Regions from separate parts of the Streptomyces spinoverrucosus genome, predicted to be linked through region 4. Evidence: riboswitches for the same ligand, from Rfam matches in the RefSeq annotation. Region 4 holds a riboswitch; each other region holds the start of a gene.
What was found. Region 4 has a riboswitch for cyclic di-AMP ahead of I2W78_RS03635 (LysM peptidoglycan-binding domain-containing M23 family metallopeptidase). Riboswitches for the same ligand answer to the same signal wherever they lie in the genome.

Region 1 (4,400 bases), 4.4 Mb from region 4:
CTGCCGATACGTTCACCCATCAGCGCGGCCCCCCGCATCACCCGCCGCGCAGGTCCCTGCTGTCTCGCGAAAGGCCGCCGCATGCTCTCCGGGAACGGTCGTCACCGTCGCCCCCGCCAGGCACCCGCTCTCGTCGTCGCGGCCGGTGTGACCGGCTCCGCCATCGCCATCCCCCTCCTCGGCGCCACCGGCGCGAGTGCGGCCAGCGGGACGACCTGGGACCGGGTCGCGGAGTGCGAGACCGGTGGCTCCTGGAGCGCGGACACGGGCAACGGGTACTTCGGCGGGCTGCAACTCTCCCAGGAGGACTGGGAGAAGTACGGTGGCCTCACCTATGCGGCGAGCGCGGACCGGGCCAGCCGTTCGCAGCAGATCGCCGTCGCCGAGAAGGTCCTCGCGAACCAGGGCGTCGGCGCGTGGGCGACCTGCGGTCCGCTCGTCGGGCTCGACACGGACTCCTCGGCGGCCCGCGTCGACACCGGCGTGGCCGGTGATGCGTCGAGTACGCCGTTGGATACGAGATCCAGCGATTCAGGAAGTCTGTCCAACTCGCTTGGATTGTCCAACTCATCCGGCAGCTCCTACGGCGGCGACACCGGCAGCTCCGACGACTCAAACGGGACCGACGACTCCAACAGCTCCAATGGGGCCAACAGTTCCAATGGGCCCAGCAGATCCGATGCACCCACAGATTCCACCAAACCCACAGAATCGGGCGAATCCACCTCACCCTCCGGCTCCGCCACCCCCGCCACCCCCACCACCTCTCCGTCCGACCCCTCCTCCGGGCCCAGCGGATCCGCCACGTCCCCCGGCTCCAGCGAATCCCCCGAATCGGGCGAATCCCCCTCAACTTCCCTGCTTCCTGGCGTGTCGTCGACCTCGCCGAACACCTCCAGCCTCACCGACACGGGGGCTCTCCTCGGCTCCGGCAAGCACCGCGGGCACAGTGCGGACGAGGGTGCGGCCGACGGTCGTACCGTCGAATCCTCAGGGCGGCACGCCTCGCGCGGTGGGGCCACCACCCGTGCGGCCGTCGACGGTTCGTACACGGTCCGGGAGGGCGACAGCCTCTGGGGGATCGCCGACTCCCTTGGTGTGCAAGGCGGATGGTCCGCGCTCTACGCCGAGAACAAGGACGCCCTCGGCACCGACCCCGACCGCATCCTCCCCGGTCAGACGCTCGATGTCGGCGTCGAGTCGGGCGACTAGCGGTCGCGGGAAATCGCCCACGAACAGCGGGAGTTCACGTCACATTTCGCGCTGAATGTCCGTTTTGGCGAAAGTGTGGGATGAGTCTCAGAAGCCCTGATCGTCTTTGAAATTCCGCCGATCGCGTGTCTACGGTCATGACCGCTCGCCAACGCGAGCCCCGGTTGCCGCAACGCCGAATCCTGCCAGCGGCTGCCCGGGAACAGTCGTCGCGTCAAGCGCCGTAGGCAGGAGCGGGGGACCCAAGGTAAGTGCCGGGCCCGGCAGTTGAGGCGACTCAGCGCCGGCACCGGCTTGGGGTGAAGCCATGCCTTCTACGGAGGTGTGGCCGGGCAACTCATCCGGCCCGAACCCGACAGCTCACCTCGCAGGCGTCGGTGAGGGGATCCAACCATGCTGTTTTCCAGCAAGGGCAAGCACCGTCGTCCGTCCAAGGCCGTTCGCGCCATCGCCGCCGTCGGCGTCACCGGCGCCGCCGCCGTCGCCGCCCCGCTGATGGCGGCCGGCGGCGCCTCCGCAGCCACCGCCTCCGAGTGGGACGCCGTCGCCCAGTGCGAGTCCGGCGGCAACTGGTCCATCAACACCGGCAACGGTTACTACGGCGGTCTGCAGTTCTCCGCCTCGACCTGGGCCGCGTACGGCGGCACGCAGTTCGCCGCCACGGCCGACCAGGCCTCCAAGGAGCAGCAGATCCAGATCGCCGAGAAGGTGCTCGCGGGTCAGGGCAAGGGCGCCTGGCCGGTCTGCGGCAAGGGCCTGTCGAACGCCGCCTACGCCGGCGGCGGCTCCACCGACACCTCGTCCGAGGACACCGCCTCCCGGGCCACCGAGCAGCAGTCGGCCTCCCGTTCACAGGAGCGCCCCGCCGCGAAGGAGACGGTCACCACCCCGACCGGCGAGAAGGTCGAGAAGGGTGACGGCGAGTACAAGGTCGTCGAGGGCGACACCCTCAGCACCATCGCCGCCGAGCACGACGTCAAGGGCGGATGGGAGAAGCTGTTCCAGCTGAACAAGGACATCGTCGAGGACGCCGACCTCATCTACCCGGGCCAGCAGCTGCACCTGAAGTAATACGGGTCCAGATACGGTCCGAGGGACAGACCCCCGTGAGGGTCCCCCCGTCCCCACGGGCTCCCCGCCCCGGTGCGTGTTCCCCCGTACGCACCGGGGCGGGGCTTTTTATGTCACCGTTGTGCATCGACGTCTTTGTTCCGTTCGGAAACAATTTACTCTCGGTTCCGTCCACGAGATGGGCGACCGGCTGGCCGATCGCACGGAGCCGGTTAGGCTCGTCTCGCAGAGCCGCTGCGGTCCTGCTGAACCGCGTCACATCCACGAAGGAGATGCTCGTGCCGTCCATCGACGTCGTCGTAGCCCGGGAAATCCTGGACTCCCGAGGCAACCCCACGGTCGAGGTCGAGGTCGGCCTCGACGACGGCAGCACGGGTCGTGCCGCCGTCCCGTCCGGCGCCTCCACCGGCGCCTTCGAGGCCATCGAGCTCCGCGACGGCGACCCCAACCGCTACCTCGGCAAGGGCGTCGAGAAGGCCGTCCTGGCCGTCATCGAGCAGATCGGCCCGGAGCTGGTCGGTTACGACGCCACCGAGCAGCGCCTGATCGACCAGGCCATGTTCGACCTGGACGCCACCGACAACAAGGGCTCCCTCGGCGCCAACGCCATCCTCGGCGTCTCGCTGGCCGTCGCGCACGCCGCCTCCGAGGCCAGCGACCTGCCGCTGTTCCGCTACCTGGGCGGCCCCAACGCGCACCTGCTGCCGGTGCCGATGATGAACATCCTGAACGGCGGCTCGCACGCCGACTCCAACGTGGACATCCAGGAGTTCATGATCGCCCCGATCGGCGCGGAGTCCTTCTCCGAGGCCCTGCGCTGGGGCGCCGAGGTCTACCACACCCTGAAGAAGGTCCTGAAGAACAAGGGCCTGGCCACCGGCCTCGGCGACGAGGGCGGCTTCGCCCCGAACCTCGGCTCCAACCGCGACGCCCTCGACCTCATCCTGGAGGCGATCAAGGAGGCCGGCTACACCCCCGGCGAGCAGATCGCCCTCGCCCTCGACGTCGCCGCGTCCGAGTTCTACAAGGACGGCGTGTACGTCTTCGAGGGCAAGGAGCGCTCGGCCGCCGAGATGACCGAGTACTACGCCGAGCTGGTCGACGCGTACCCGCTGGTCTCCATCGAGGACCCGCTGTTCGAGGACGACTGGGAGGGCTGGAAGACCATCACCGCCAAGCTCGGTGACAAGGTCCAGCTCGTCGGTGACGACCTGTTCGTCACCAACCCGGAGCGCCTGGCCCGCGGCATCGAGGAGGGCGCCGGCAACGCGCTGCTGGTCAAGGTCAACCAGATCGGCTCGCTGACCGAGACCCTGGACGCCGTCGAGCTGGCCCAGCGCAACGGTTTCAAGTGCATGATGTCCCACCGCTCCGGCGAGACCGAGGACGTCACCATCGCCGACCTCGCCGTCGCCACCAACTGCGGCCAGATCAAGACCGGCGCCCCGGCCCGCTCCGAGCGTGTCGCCAAGTACAACCAGCTGCTGCGCATCGAGGAGATCCTCGACGACGCCGCGGTGTACGCGGGCCGCTCGGCCTTTCCCCGCTTCAAGGGCTGAGTGATCACCGCCTCGTAGGAAGCGTCGTACGTACGTCCCCGTACTCGGTCCCGTACCGTGTGCGGGGACGTACGCGCGTGGACGGGAGGCGGAAACCAGATGGCCGTGAAGGACCGGGACCGTTTCTCCACCGCGACCAGGATCCGGCTGCTCGGCGAACAGACGGCGGCCCGCGTCTACCGCTCCCAGACCCGCCGCCAGGCCCGCCGCTCCCGGCTGACCGGCCGCGCCGCACTGCTCGCGCTCGTCGTCTGCTCGCTGGTCGTCGCCCTCGCCTATCCGATAAGGCAGTACGTCGCCCAGCGCGCCGAGATCGCCGACCTGCGGCGGGAGAAGCAGCAGGCCCAGCAGCGGGTCGAGGAACTGCGCGACCTCAAGGCACGCTGGCAGGACGACGCGTACGCGGAGCAGCAGATCCGGCAGCGGCTGCATTATGTGATGCCCGGGGAGACCGGCTACGTAGTGATCGACCCGGACGCGACACGCCAGTCGCGTGCCGACTCGGAGGCGGCCGACCGCCCCTGGTACGCGAACGTCTGGGACGGCGTCGACAAGTCC
Region 2 (4,400 bases), 2.5 Mb from region 4:
CAGCGGCGTACGAACCGAGCGCGTCCCGGGCGGAGTTGAGCCGGTCCTCCTTGCGGGCCGCCTCGTCCTGCAGCGTGCCCAGCCGTTGCTGCGCCGCTCTCGCCTGCTCCTTCGCGCCGTTGTACTTCTCGGTGGCGACCTCCGCCTCCTGGTACAGCTGGTCCACCTTGGCCTTGACCTGCCCCGGCGTCAGCTGAGGCTCGGCGTGGCCGGTCCCGTCGAGGCCCGTGGCGGTTGCCGCGCCCGCGAGGGCGATCGTCGCCGCCGTGCGGGCCTTGGTGCCGTGGGCCGAGCGTTGTCGGGGCTTGCGGTGCGCTGCCACGTGGACTGCACGTCCTTTCGTACGACTCGGGCGACCGCCGTGTCCGTACGGCCACCGGGCGGACGTACGACCGCCCGGGGCGGCTTACGCGTCCGGCGGCGTCCCGCACAGGGGATGCGGGGCGCCGCCGGACCTTCTCGGCGGTGGTGCTCGGCTGCCGCCCCGGGCCGGAGCGGCGGTGGGGAGCCGGTCACCTGGTGGAGGACGCTAAACCCGGGCGTGTCGGCGTGGTGACGCCTTGTGCGGAAGTGACGACAGGGGAACGCTGGGTGACCGTATGTGATCGTGATCCCGGTTCGGGGCCGTCGTCTTCACGCAGTGCGATGACCGATGCGGCGATTCCGGGGCGGGTGTGAGGGCAGAGGTGCTATGGCGCATATATGCAGTCGCCGTGCGCTCAGGGGCAGGCCCGGTGTCAGGCAGCCCGGAACCCCCTGATTAGGCTCCGGCCCCATGGACGCACTCATCCACCTCTTCGTCGGCCTGCACATCATCGGCATCGCTTCCCTGCTGGGCGGTTTCCTCACCCAGATGAAGGCGATGGGCCAGGGCACCGCACGATTCGTCCCCGCGATGCTGCACGGCGCGCTGACCATGCTGGTCACCGGCGTCATCCTGGTCGGCCTGAACCAGGCCGACGATCAGCCCGTCAACAACATCAAGATCGGCGTGAAGCTGGCCCTGCTGATCGTCATCCTCGGCCTCGTCTATGTGAAACGGGACGACGAGAAGGTGGACAAGGGCATGTTCGGGCTGGTGGGCCTGCTGACCACGGCCAACATCTTCGTCGCCGTGCTCTGGACCTGACGTCCCGCCCCACGCGCGCGTGCCGCTCGAAACAGCCGCACGCGCGCGTGCCCATCGGTCGCCTCGCGGCGCCGGGTGTCAGGCCGGGCGGACGACGCTGTGGATGGAGGACTCGCCGTCGTAGTAGACCGACTCCTCGCGGACGTAGGTGCCCGGCTTCGGCGCGTGGATCATCATGCCGTTGCCGATGTAGAGGCCGACGTGGGTGACGTCGTCGTAGAAGAAGATCAGGTCGCCCGGCCGGGCGGCGGCGATGGAGACCGTCGTGCCGGCGTTGACCTGGTCGTAGGTGGTGCGGGGCAGGCTGACGCCGGCGGCCTTCCACGCGGCCTGGGTCAGGCCCGAGCAGTCGTAGGATTCGGGGCCGGTGGCGCCCCAGACGTACGGCTTGCCGATCTGCGCGCGGGCGAAGGCGAGCGCCTTCTCGGCCTTCGGGGCGTACGAGGAGTCCGACACGGAGGTGTCGGAGCCGGACTCGTTGCCCGCGCCGGCTGAGGATCCGCCGCCGGCCGACTCCTGCTCCTGCTGGGCCGCCTCCTGGCGTCGCTGCTCCTCCGCCTGCTGCTGGGCGAGCTCGGCGGCCTTGCGCTCGGCCTCCTCCTGCTTCTTCTTCTCGATCGCCGCGAGGCGGGCCTTCTCCTCGGCGGTCAGCTCCGACAGCAGTTCACGCGCGTCGGCGAGCTTCTTCTGGACGGTGGTCTTGGCCGTCTGCAGGTCGCTCTGCGACTCGGTGAGCGTCGCCAGGCTCTCGGTGGCCTCCTGGCGCTTCTGCATCGTCGCAGACTGCTCGGTGAAGTACTCGTCGACCGCGTCCTTCTGACGGTTGGTCAGACGACCCATCAGCTGGGTCTGGTCGAAGTAGTCCTGCGGGGAGTCGGCGAGCAGGAAGGTGGCGGTGTCGGGGACGGACGCGCCCGTGCGGTACTGGGCGGCGGCGTAGGTCCCCAGCTCCTCACGGGCCTCGTTGAGCTTCTGCGTGCGCTGGGCGACGTCGTCCAGGAGGGTGTCGACGCGCTTGCGCTGCTTCGCGGTCTTCTCCTTGGCCGCGTTGTACTTCTCGGTCGCGGACTCCGCCTGGCGGTAGAGGTCGTCGACCTTCTTCTCGACCTCTTCGAGACTGGGCTTGTCGTCGGTCGAGGGGGCGGCGTTGGCCGTCTGGGAGAGCAGGGCCACGGAGGTCAGGGCAGCGGTGGCGAGGGCGGGGGTCCGTATGCCTGCTACCCGCGCGCCCGTGGGGCGCGACTTGCGGTGCGACGCCAAAGGAGGCGACTCCTTCCATGTGCCGCCTACCGGGTTAGCTGTCGGGTTCGGGCGGGTGGTTCGGAAGGTTTGCCCTACGATCCGCTCCCGGGAAGGGAGTTGGACCGATTCACCCCAAGTTCGGTTGGGTCCCCGGCTCCGGCTGCCTCAAGGCGCACCGGACTCGGCGGAGGCCGCGCGGCCCGGCGAGGTTCGCCGGTTAGGGTCGTGCGGCCTGATCGGCACGGTAGCCAACTCGTGTGGCCCGTGTGAAGGTTGGTGGGTGATATGCCCGATACATTTTCGTGACCTTTAGTCAGCCATTACGGCACGCGTGAGATCGTGTTCGGACGGTGAGCGCCCGACCGGTGCGGCTGCGGGGTGTCTTGGTCCGTGCGGTCGAGGCCGGGGACGCGCGGGGTTGCCTCGGCCCGCGCGGTCGGGGGCGCCTCGGCCCGGGCGGTCGGGGGCTCTCGGTCCGGGCGGTCGGGGGCGTCTCGGTTCGGGCGGGCTGGTGGTCCGCCGGGGGGCGCGATGTGGGCAGTGGGCCAGTGGATTCCGTAGATTGTCCGCACGTGACTCCCGCCTCTCTCCGCAAGATCGTCGGCCTCCCGGGCGGCGATGTTCTCGGGGTGGCCGCGGGTTGTCAGTGGGGCGCCCTAGACTCGGAGAGCGATGAGCAGCCTCTTTGACGACAGCTTCCTGGCGGACCTCCAGGCCCCGCGGGCCCACGAGGAACCTCCGCCGCCGCCCGAGGACGATCACGCTCCGGAGTCGATTCCGGACGATCTGTTCGGCGGGAAGTTCGACGTGCCCCCGGACCGGGACGCCTACTACCGCGACGGCGCCCCGCGCCCCGCCATGGACTCGGCCGCGCTCCTGGAAGGGCTGAACGAAAACCAGCGCGCCGCCGTCGTCCACTCCGGCTCCCCCCTGCTCATCGTGGCCGGTGCCGGCTCCGGCAAGACGCGCGTCCTCACCCACCGCATCGCCCACCTCCTCGCCGAGCGCGGGGTGCATCCGGGCCAGATCCTCGCGATCACCTTCACCAACAAGGCAGCGGGCGAGATGAAGGAGCGCGTCGAGCAGCTCGTCGGCCCGCGCGCGAACGCGATGTGGGTGATGACCTTCCACAGCGCCTGCGTACGCATCCTGCGCCGGGAGTCCAAGAAGCTCGGCTTCACCTCGTCCTTCTCGATCTACGACGCCGCCGACAGCAAGCGCCTGATGTCCCTGGTCTGCCGCGATCTGGACCTCGACCCCAAGCGCTTCCCGCCCAAGTCCTTCAGCGCCAAGATCAGCAACCTCAAGAACGAGCTGATCGACGAGGAGGACTTCGCCACCCAGGCCGCCGACGGCTTCGAGAAGACCCTCGCCCAGGCATACGCGCTGTACCAGTCACGCCTGCGCGAGGCGAACGCCCTCGACTTCGACGACCTGATCATGACGACGGTCAACCTGCTCCGCGCCTTCCCGGACGTCGCCGAGCACTACCGCCGCCGCTTCCGGCACGTCCTGGTCGACGAGTACCAGGACACCAACCACGCCCAGTACGCCCTCGTCCGCGAGCTCGTCGGCACCGGCGAGCACGACGAAGATGTACCGCCCAGCGAGGGCGACCTCAAGCCCGCCGAGCTGTGCGTGGTGGGTGACGCCGACCAGTCGATCTACGCCTTCCGCGGCGCGACCATCCGCAACATCCTCCAGTTCGAGGAGGACTACCCGGACGCGACGACGATCCTGCTGGAGCAGAACTACCGCTCCACCCAGACGATCCTCACCGCGGCCAACGCGGTCATCGAGCGCAACGAGTCCCGCCGCCCCAAGAACCTGTGGACCAACGCGGGCGCGGGCGCGCGCATCACCGGCTATGTCGCCGACACCGAGCACGACGAGGCGCAGTTCGTCGCCGACGAGATAGACCGCCTCACGGACGCGGGCGAGGCGAAGGCCGGCGACGTCGCCGTCTTCTACCGCACGAACGCCCAGTCCCGCGTCTTCGAAGAGATCTTCATCCGGGTCGGCCTGCCCT
Region 3 (4,400 bases), 3.8 Mb from region 4:
CGACAGTGCGGCCTGCGGAGCCAGAAGGAGAGCGACCGCACGCCGGCCCCGGCGGCCGCGCCCCCGAGGACCCGAGCCGCGACACCGCCCCCGCCCACCCCAGCGACTCTCCCGCCTCCGGCCCTGACCGCTCAGGCGAATCTCCCGCCCCTGACGGCCGCGTCCCCGAGGAACCGAGCCGGGATACCGCCCCTGCCTCCGGCCGCTCCGGCGACTCTCCCGCCTCCGGCCCCGCCCGCCCCGGCGATTCCCGCGCCTCCGGCCGCCCCGGCGACTCTCCCGCCTCCGGCCGCCCCGGCGACTCTCCCGCCCCCGCCCGCCCCGGCGACTCCCCCACCCCCGCCCCCGCCCGCCCCGGCGACTCCCCCACCCCACCCGCCCCAGCAACCCCCCCACCCTCGCCCGCCCCGCACCCCCCGTACCGCCCCCCGAGGAACGGCCCATCTCCTACGCCCGCACCATCGTCCGCGCCCTCCCCGTCCTGCTTCTCCTCATCGGTGGCTGCTACGACTACTTCACCCCGCGCGGCTTCACCGCCGCTCCCTTCCTCACGGCCGCCCCGCTGATCGCCGCCCCGCTTCTCTCCCGCCGCGCCACCCTCCTCACCGGCGTCGCCGCCGTCGCCGTGGTGCTCGCGCTGCACATCCGGTACGGCACCCTGCCGCACGTCGACGCGTTCACCGAGACGCTCACCGTGGCCACGGTCGCCGCCCTCGCCGTGCTGATCAACGTGCTCGTCCGGCGCAGTCACGCCCGCCTCGACTCCGCCTGGGAGATCGCCGAGGCCGCCCAGCTGGCGGTGCTGCCGGAGCCGATGGAGCTGATCGGCGGGTTCGAGATCGCCGCGCGCTACGAGGCCGCGCAGGCGGACGCCTTCATCGGCGGCGATCTGTACGCGGTGCAGGACAGCCCGTACGGCGTACGGCTCGTGGTCGGGGACGTGCGCGGCAAGGGCATGGGGGCGGTGGCGGCGGTCGCGGTGGTCATCGGGGCGTTCCGCGAGGCCGCCGAGCACGAGACGACGCTGGAGGCGGTGGCGCAGCGGCTGGAGCGGGCGCTGACGCGCGAGGGCACCCGGCGCGACAGGATCGACGCCTTCGAGGGGTTCACCACCGCCGTACTCGCCGAGCTCCCGCACGACGACGGCGTCGTACGGATCCTCAACCGCGGCCATCCACCACCCCTGATGCTGTACGCGGACGGCACCGTGAGTCCGCTGCCCGCCCGGGACCCGGCGCTGCCGCTCGGCATGGGCGAACTGGGCGCCTGGCCGGACCGCGCGGAGGAGTCCCGCTTCCCGGGCGGGGCGACCCTGCTGCTGTACACCGACGGCCTGTCCGAGGCCCGTGACACGCGGGGCGCCTTCTACGACCCGGCGGTCCGGCTGGCCGGCCGGACCTTCGGCGGACCCGGCGAACTGCTGTGCGTGGTGGCCGAAGAAGTACGCAGGCACAGCGGCGGCGGCGCCACCGACGACATGGCTCTGCTCGCCGTCCGCCGACCGTCACCGGGGGTGAGCGAACGAACGCCCTCCGCATAACAACTGACATACAGTCAGATTCGGTTACGGTCCTGAACGGCGGTCAACTCGCCCGATTTTCGCCGTTCATGGCCTGTACGTCCTGGCAGAAAACGTTAATGATCAAGTGGAACAGCTTGGAAATCAGGCCCCGGTTCTATTAACGTCCGATAACGCAGCGCGGTCGTCCCAGCCGTCACAAGAGGCGGCTCCGTGCGCACGCGCCGAATCCCGCGCGAGGCCCTCACCGGCCACACAAGGGAACCGGGGAACCACCACCTTGGGGTGAATCGGGCGTAAGCCGCCGTACCAGTACGGCTTGTTTACGCGCGTAGGAGACCTTCCTGCTCCGAACCCGTCAGCTAACCCGGTAGGCGAGAAGGAAGGAAAGGAGTACGCCTACGTGGCGTCCAACCGGCCTGCCCCACAAGCCCCGTTCGTGCCGGACCAGCGCTCCGCCGACCGCACCGAGACGTTCGTCTACGGCGCACAGCGCACCGACGAGGGCCCGTGGGAGGAGTGGAACCCCACCGCGGAGACCATCCGTCCCGTACGCGGCCGGCATCGCGTCACCAAGCAGCGCGGCGGCGGACTCGCCCGCAGCTCCACGGTTCTCGGCGTCGGCGTCATAGCCGCGGTCGGCGCGGGCGGCATGGCCAGCGCGAACACCGGCAAGCCGCCGGTGTCGATCTCCATGCCCGACCTGCCCTCCGTCGGCGCGCTGATATCCGACGACGACTCCGGCTCCGCCGACACCAAGACCGCGACCGCCCCGCTCAGCAGCCTCGGCACGACCGCCGAGGACACCGCGGAGGGCACCACCGACGCCGGTGAGGCACTGCGCGCCCGCATCATCGCGCAGGCCGAGCAGCAGCAGGAGCAGGTCGAGACCAAGGCCGCCGCCGAGGCCGCGGCCGCCGCCGAGAAGGCCGCCGCCGAAGCCGCCGCCAAGGCGGAGAAGGAGGCCAAGGAGAAGGCCGCCGCCGCCAAGGCGAAGGCCGAGCAGGAGGCCCGCGAGAAGGCCGAGGCCGAGCGGCTCGCCGCACTGGCCAAGCAGTTCGCGCTGCCGACCTCCTCGTACACCATCACCTCCACCTTCGGCCAGGCCGGCGCCCTGTGGTCGTCCGGCTACCACACGGGCCTCGACTTCGCCGCGCCGAGCGGCACGCCCATCAAGGCCGTCCACAGCGGCACCATCACCGAGGCGGGCTGGAACGGGTCGTACGGCTACAAGACCGTGCTCACCCTCGACGACGGCACCGAGATCTGGTACGCCCACCAGTCCTCGATCGGCGTCAGCGTCGGCCAGAAGGTCGCCACCGGCGATGTGATCGGCCGCGTGGGCGCGACCGGCAACGTGACCGGGGCCCACCTGCACCTGGAGGTGCACACCGGCGGGTCCGGCGGGATCGACCCGCTGGCCTGGCTGCGGAGCAAGGGCCTCAACCCCTGAGACACGCTTCTCACGAACCCCGGCGGTCCTGACGGCAACCCCCCGACGTCAGGGCTGCCGGTTTCGGCTGTCCGAGGTTCTTCGCGCGTCCTACGAGCGGTACGGGTTGTACGCCGGGTAGGGCGCCGTCGGCCCCTGCATCGGTGCCCAGCCGTACACCGGCGGCATCATCACCGGCACCGGCGGCGCGGTCACCCGTGCCGCGTACTCCAGCGCGGGGCGGGCGATCTCGCGGCGGCTCCACAGCTCCTGGAGCAGCTCGCGTTCCCGTACGACGAAGTCCGCCCGGGCGCGGCCCCGGCGGCCCCGAGCCCGAAGGAAGGCCAGCGACGTGGCGTACGCCTCGTACTGCGCGACCGCCCGGGCGGCCGGCTTTCCGAGGTGGTGGCCGGCGTACTCGCGGGCCAGGCGGCGGGCCCGCATCGAGCCGAGGGTGAAGGGTTCGGCGGGCGCGAGCCAGCCGGCGACGACGTAGGCCGGGAGTTCCTCGCGGACGGTCCGCAGCTCCCGCTGCCGCGTCCAGATCACCAGCCAGGTGAGCAGCCCGAACGCGGGGACCATGAAGCCGCCGTACACCGCGAAGAAGCCGTAGCCGCCGAAGGTCGCCGAGCCGTTCCAGAAGGCGTGCATGCCCATCGCGAGCAGCAGCCCGGCCGGTGGCAGCAGCACGCGGCGCAGCCGCTGGCGCTCCCCGGCGAGCGCGGCGATGCCGAAGCCGATGCCGGTGAGCACGGTGAACAGGGGGTGCGCGAACGGCGACATGATGACCCGCACGAAGAAGGTCGCCGCGGTCACGGAGGCGATCCCGCTGTGGCCGGCCAGCTGGTCGGTGCCGAAGGCGGTGCCGAGGTAGAGGATGTTCTCGGTGAAGGCGAAGCCGGTGGCGGTGACGCCGGCTATGACGACGCCGTCGAGGATTCCGGTGAAGTCGCGGCGCCGGAAGAGGAAGAGCAGCAGGATCGCGGCCGCTTTCGCGGACTCCTCGACGATCGGGGCTATGACCGTGGCGCCCCAGGTGTCCGCGCTGGTCGGGTCGGCGGTCGCGGTGGCTATCCATCGGGTCGCGAAGCTGTTCGCGACGATCGCTATCAGCGCGGCCGCGCAGGCACCCCAGGCGAAGGCGAACAGCAGATTCCGCCAGGGGCCGGGCTCGACCCGGTCCAGCCAGCGGAAGGCGGCTATGAGCAGCGGTACGGGCAGGATCGCGAGGCCGAGACCGACCAGGAAGCCCTCGGTGCCGGTCTGTTCCCGGACCAGGGCGAGGATCACCAGCCCGGACAGCGCGAGCAACGTGATCAGCGCGCCGTACCGCACCCACCGCTTCTGCCACCAGTGCGCGTGCCGCAGGGTGCCGCCGGTGGGCATGCCGGGGTTCGTCGGGTACGGGGGACTGGTCGCCACGGCATTGACCCTAACGAGGGGAGGTGC
Region 4 (4,400 bases):
GGCGACAGGGTGCCCTTGGCGGTGACGTGGTCGCCCGACGACTCACCGCGCAGTCGCCGGCCGATCCACGGCACCAGGTACTCACGCGCCCAGTGGACGTCGTCCCGCCGCACCTCGAGGGTGCCGCGCGGCGGCAACGGCGGCCAGGGCTGCTCCGGGTCGGCGGGCACGGCGAGGCCGAGGGCCAGACCTGCGCGCAGGGCCACGCGCGTGTGCCCCTCGGGTGAGAGGTGCAGCCGGTCGTCGTCCCAGGCGCGGCGGTCCTGAACGGACTTGAGCGACCACAGGTCGAGGACCGGGCAGCCGTACCGGTCGGCGATGGCCCGCACATGCCCGTTGTAGGTGGCGATCTTGCCGCGCAGGTGCCTCAGCAGGGGGACGCGCCGGGTGTCGAAGCCGGTCGTCACCAGCACGGTGCCCGCGGCCGCGGTCAGCGCGGCGACCGACCGCTCGAAGCGGTCGGCCACGTCGTCCGGGTCGGTGCCCGGGCGGATGATGTCGTTGCCGCCGGCGCAGAACGAGACCAGGTCCGGAGCGAGTTCGATGGCCTGCGGAACCTGGTCCGCCACGATCTGGTCGAGCAGCTTGCCGCGCACGGCGAGGTTGGTGTATTGGAAGTCGCCTTCGGGTCGGCGGTCCGCGAGCAGTACGGCGAACCGGTCGGCCCAGCCGACGAACGCCCCGTCGGGGCCGGGGTCGCCGACGCCCTCGGTGAAGCTGTCCCCCACCGCCACGTACGACCCGATCACTGATCTGCTGTCATTCTTCGAATCGTCTGCCACGTCGGAACATCATTCCCCTTCGAATGTGACCTACGCGACCGTAGGAAGGGGTTGACGGACGGTGAGAAAGGCCACGGCCAAAGGATTGGTCAACTGCGGAATAAGGCCTGCCAACGGGCGGGGACGCCGAAGGCCGGACCCGGGGATCGGGTCCGGCCTTCGGTGGCGTGGGCGGCGCGTCGTCAGCCGACGGAGACGCCCTTGGAGCGGAGGTAGGCGACCGGGTCGATGTCCGAGCCGTAGTCCGGCGTGGTGCGGATCTCGAAGTGCAGGTGCGGTCCCGTGGAGTTGCCGGTCGAGCCGGAGAGGCCGATCTGCTGGCCCGCGCTCACGGTCTGGCCGCTGGAGACCGAGAGGGAGGACAGGTGGGCGTACTGCGCGTAGTAGCCGTCGGCGAGCTTGATGACGACCTGGTTGCCGTACGCGCCGGCCCAGCCCGCGGAGACGACCGTGCCCGCGCCGACGGCCTTGAGCGGGGTGCCGCTCGGGGCCGCGAAGTCGACGCCGGTGTGGTAGCCGCTGGACCACATGCTGCCCGCGACGCGGTAGGCGGTGCCGACGGCGGCGCCGTCCACGGGGGCGGAGAAGCCGCCGGCGGTGCCGGCGTCGGCGGTCTGGGTGGAGGCCTCGGACGACTGCGCCGCGGGCTCGGAGGCGTTGGCGGACTCGGAGGCGTTCGAGGACTGCGACGTCTGCGTCGACGCCGACGACTTGGCCGCGGAGGGGGCGGAAGCGGACGACGGCTTGTCGCTGCTCGCCGCGGCCTTCTTGCCGATGGTGAGCTTCAGACCGGGGTGGATGAGCGACGGGTCCTGGCCGACCGCCTCACGGTTGTCCTCGTAGAGCCGCTGCCAGCCGCCGCTGACGTTCTGCTCGTCGGCGATCTTCGAGAGGTAGTCGCCGACCTTCACCGAATACGTCCGCACACCCGCCTTCTTGGCGGCGGACTTCTTTTCGGCGGCCTTCTGCTGGACGGCCGCCTTCTCGGTCGGGGCCGACTGCACGGCCTTTTCCGGGGCGGACTGGGGAGTGGCGGCGTGGGCGCCGGCGGCCCCCATGAGCGGGAGGGCGAGTGCGGCGCCACCGGTTCCGGCGACGGCGATGGAGCGGGTGAAGCGCTGGGTCTTCGGACGGCGGTGCTTACCCTTCGCGGGCATGGCGAATTCCTCTCCGGCGCCTGCGAGGTGAGCTGTCGGGTGCGGACTGGAGATGTCCGGCCGGCGCCGAAGCGCGGCTTTACCCCAAGCCTGTTCCGGAGACCGGAACAGGCGGTTCTACCTGTGGGTCCCCCGCTCCTGCCGAACACGGGTGAGTTTGCGCGGGCACCGGGCGGCGGCAGGATTCGGCGTCCGCCCGGATCGGTGTGGAACGTAAGCGACCAAGACGCAACGGGACAAGCAAGAGGTTCCACAGGAACGCCGTTTTCGTGATCCGTTCACCTGAATTCCGGTCACACTCCGTGCATTACGGCGTCACCATTCTCCGTAAACGCCCTTGATAAGCATGTGAATTACGTGAACATGACGGGCGACGCTCGGTCACGGATATGACGCTGCTCACGTGACCCCGCTCCAGGTTCCTTTATTCCAGAGCGAGTTGGAACGAAGGGCTCAATTCGGACAGAAAGCCCAGATGTGCTCCAACTCCGCGTCACCACCTGTGGACAACTCATTGGCCCAGGCATCGGTGTCGTATCGTCAGGGGACGTGCCCGTCGACGAGCCGCGCCGACGGGGCCGAGGGGAGGGAGCCCCCGTGACGCAGCAGGTGCCGTCGACCGAGCCGGAACTGGCCGGAGTGCGCAACTTCCGTGATGTGGGCGGACTGCCGACCGTGGACGGGCGCCGGGTGCGGCAGGGGGTGCTGTTCCGCAGCGGCCACCTCGCGCATGCCACCGCGGAGGACGCCGCGTTCCTCGCCTCGCTCGGGCTGCACACGATCTTCGACTTCCGCAATGCCGCGGACCAGAAGCTGGAGGGCCCGGACGTCGACCTGCCGGGCGTGCGCAACGTCAACCTGCCGCTGACGGATCCGGCGGACGGCGCGGAGTTCTGGAAGATGGTCCGGGACGGCGATCTGGAGCAGCTGCGCGGGATTCTGGCCGACGGCAAGGCCGCCAACCGGATGATCACCTCGTACCGCGCGATCATCAAGGAGCGCACCGCCGAGCACTCCCAGGTGCTGCACGCGCTCGCCGAGGACAGCGTCCCCGCGCTGATGCACTGCGCGGCGGGCAAGGACCGCGCCGGGCTGTCGATCGCCGTCACCCTGCTCGCGCTGGGCGTGGAGCGCGAGGCGATCCTCGCCGACTACCTGGAGTCCAACGCCAAGCACCGCCGCTACAAGGTGCACCGCAGCAGCAGCTCCGCCTCCGCCTACTCCCCGGAGGTCATGGAGCTGCTCAGCCCGCTCTTCGACGCGCGTGCCGAGTATCTGACGGCGGCGATCGAGACCATCGAGGAGACCTGGGGCGGTGTCGACACCTATCTGGAGCAGGGGCTGGCCGTCACCCCCGAGACCCGGGAGCGGCTGCGCGACCGCCTGCTCGCCTGACCCCTACTTGGCCCCTACCTCGAACAGCAGGTAGAGGAATGCGGCGAAGAGGTGCCCCGCGACGACATAGATCAACAACCGGAGCCAGATGCCCCGGGGAAGCTTCTGCTCGATGTCACTCATGGTGTGTCTCCCGTGACGGGGCCGAGGCACAGCGCGGCCGTGGGGCTCTGCAGCAGGGTGTGGACGAAGAGAAGGTCGGCCCCGCCCCGGTCCTGGGCGGCGATGCGATGCGGGGTCAGCGAGTCGAAGTGGGCGCTGTCGCCGGGGCCGAGCCGGTGCTCGGCGTCCCCCAGGCGCAGGCGCAGCCGCCCCTTGAGGACGTACAGCCACTCCTCACCGGGGTGCAACCGCACGATGTCGCCCTGGGAGGCGTACGGCACGTGCACCCGCAGGGCCTGCATGCCCCGCCCGGGCGCGCCGGCCTGCCAGTACGTCCAGCCGCCCGCGCCGGTCGGCTCCATGTCGGCGGCGCGCACGACGGCGTCCCGGTCGGCGACCGTCTCGCCGAGCAGCTCCGAGACGGTCGTACCGTAGATGCGGGCGAGTGCCAGCAGCATCGGAAGCGAGGGCTGGCGCTGCCCGGTCTCCAGCCGGGAGAGGTGAGCGGGTGACAGCCCGGCGGCACGGGCGGCGGCCTCCAGGGTGAGGGAGGCCCGGCGGCGCAGGTCACGGAGTTGCGGGGCGACCGCCGGCAGACCGTCGGCCGGCTCGGCCCCGGGCTCGGAGGCGGAGGAGTTCATATCTCCATTCAGCCCGAGCTTTGCCTGAGCGGCAAATTTCTTGCCTCAGAGGCAAACCGCACCGGCCGATCCGGTCAGCGTCAGCGTCAGCGGTTGGCCACCGCCTGCTTCACCAGCGTCTTCCCGAAGTCCCACACCAGCCCGCCCCCGCTGTGCGCGTCGTCCATCACCGCCGTGAAGGCGTCCACGAACCGGTCCACCTCCCGCTCCCCGATGATCAGCGGCGGAATCAGCTTGATCACCTCCAGGTGGTCGCCGGAGACCTGGGTGAGGATCCGGTGCCGCTGAAGCAGCGGTACGACGACCATCTGCGCGAACAGCCC

Region 1: another riboswitch for cyclic di-AMP. It lies ahead of I2W78_RS23465 (transglycosylase family protein); the one in region 4 lies ahead of I2W78_RS03635 (LysM peptidoglycan-binding domain-containing M23 family metallopeptidase).
Region 2: another riboswitch for cyclic di-AMP. It lies ahead of I2W78_RS14710 (C40 family peptidase); the one in region 4 lies ahead of I2W78_RS03635 (LysM peptidoglycan-binding domain-containing M23 family metallopeptidase).
Region 3: another riboswitch for cyclic di-AMP. It lies ahead of I2W78_RS20725 (M23 family metallopeptidase); the one in region 4 lies ahead of I2W78_RS03635 (LysM peptidoglycan-binding domain-containing M23 family metallopeptidase).

What each region holds. Positions count from the first base shown of each region.
Region 1 covers NZ_JADPZX010000001.1:5,157,948-5,162,347, forward strand. The annotation lists gene I2W78_RS23460 (LysM peptidoglycan-binding domain-containing protein) at 82-1,212, shown strand; cyclic di-AMP (ydaO/yuaA leader) riboswitch at 1,422-1,601, shown strand; gene I2W78_RS23465 (transglycosylase family protein) at 1,606-2,283, shown strand; gene eno (phosphopyruvate hydratase) at 2,562-3,842, shown strand; gene I2W78_RS23475 (FtsB family cell division protein) at 3,942-4,400, shown strand, end outside.
Region 2 covers NZ_JADPZX010000001.1:3,296,626-3,301,025, reverse strand. The annotation lists gene I2W78_RS14720 (C40 family peptidase) at 1-322, opposite strand, end outside; gene I2W78_RS14715 (hypothetical protein) at 776-1,129, shown strand; gene I2W78_RS14710 (C40 family peptidase) at 1,208-2,389, opposite strand; cyclic di-AMP (ydaO/yuaA leader) riboswitch at 2,398-2,568, opposite strand; gene pcrA (DNA helicase PcrA) at 3,044-4,400, shown strand, end outside.
Region 3 covers NZ_JADPZX010000001.1:4,577,633-4,582,032, forward strand. The annotation lists gene I2W78_RS20720 (PP2C family protein-serine/threonine phosphatase) at 443-1,540, shown strand; cyclic di-AMP (ydaO/yuaA leader) riboswitch at 1,732-1,911, shown strand; gene I2W78_RS20725 (M23 family metallopeptidase) at 1,923-2,972, shown strand; gene I2W78_RS20730 (PrsW family intramembrane metalloprotease) at 3,063-4,373, opposite strand.
Region 4 covers NZ_JADPZX010000001.1:778,816-783,215, forward strand. The annotation lists gene I2W78_RS03630 (SGNH/GDSL hydrolase family protein) at 1-749, opposite strand, end outside; gene I2W78_RS03635 (LysM peptidoglycan-binding domain-containing M23 family metallopeptidase) at 965-1,939, opposite strand; cyclic di-AMP (ydaO/yuaA leader) riboswitch at 1,942-2,103, opposite strand; gene I2W78_RS03640 (tyrosine-protein phosphatase) at 2,537-3,334, shown strand; gene I2W78_RS03645 (DUF6126 family protein) at 3,338-3,457, opposite strand; gene I2W78_RS03650 (helix-turn-helix domain-containing protein) at 3,454-4,077, opposite strand; gene I2W78_RS03655 (aspartate aminotransferase family protein) at 4,164-4,400, opposite strand, start outside.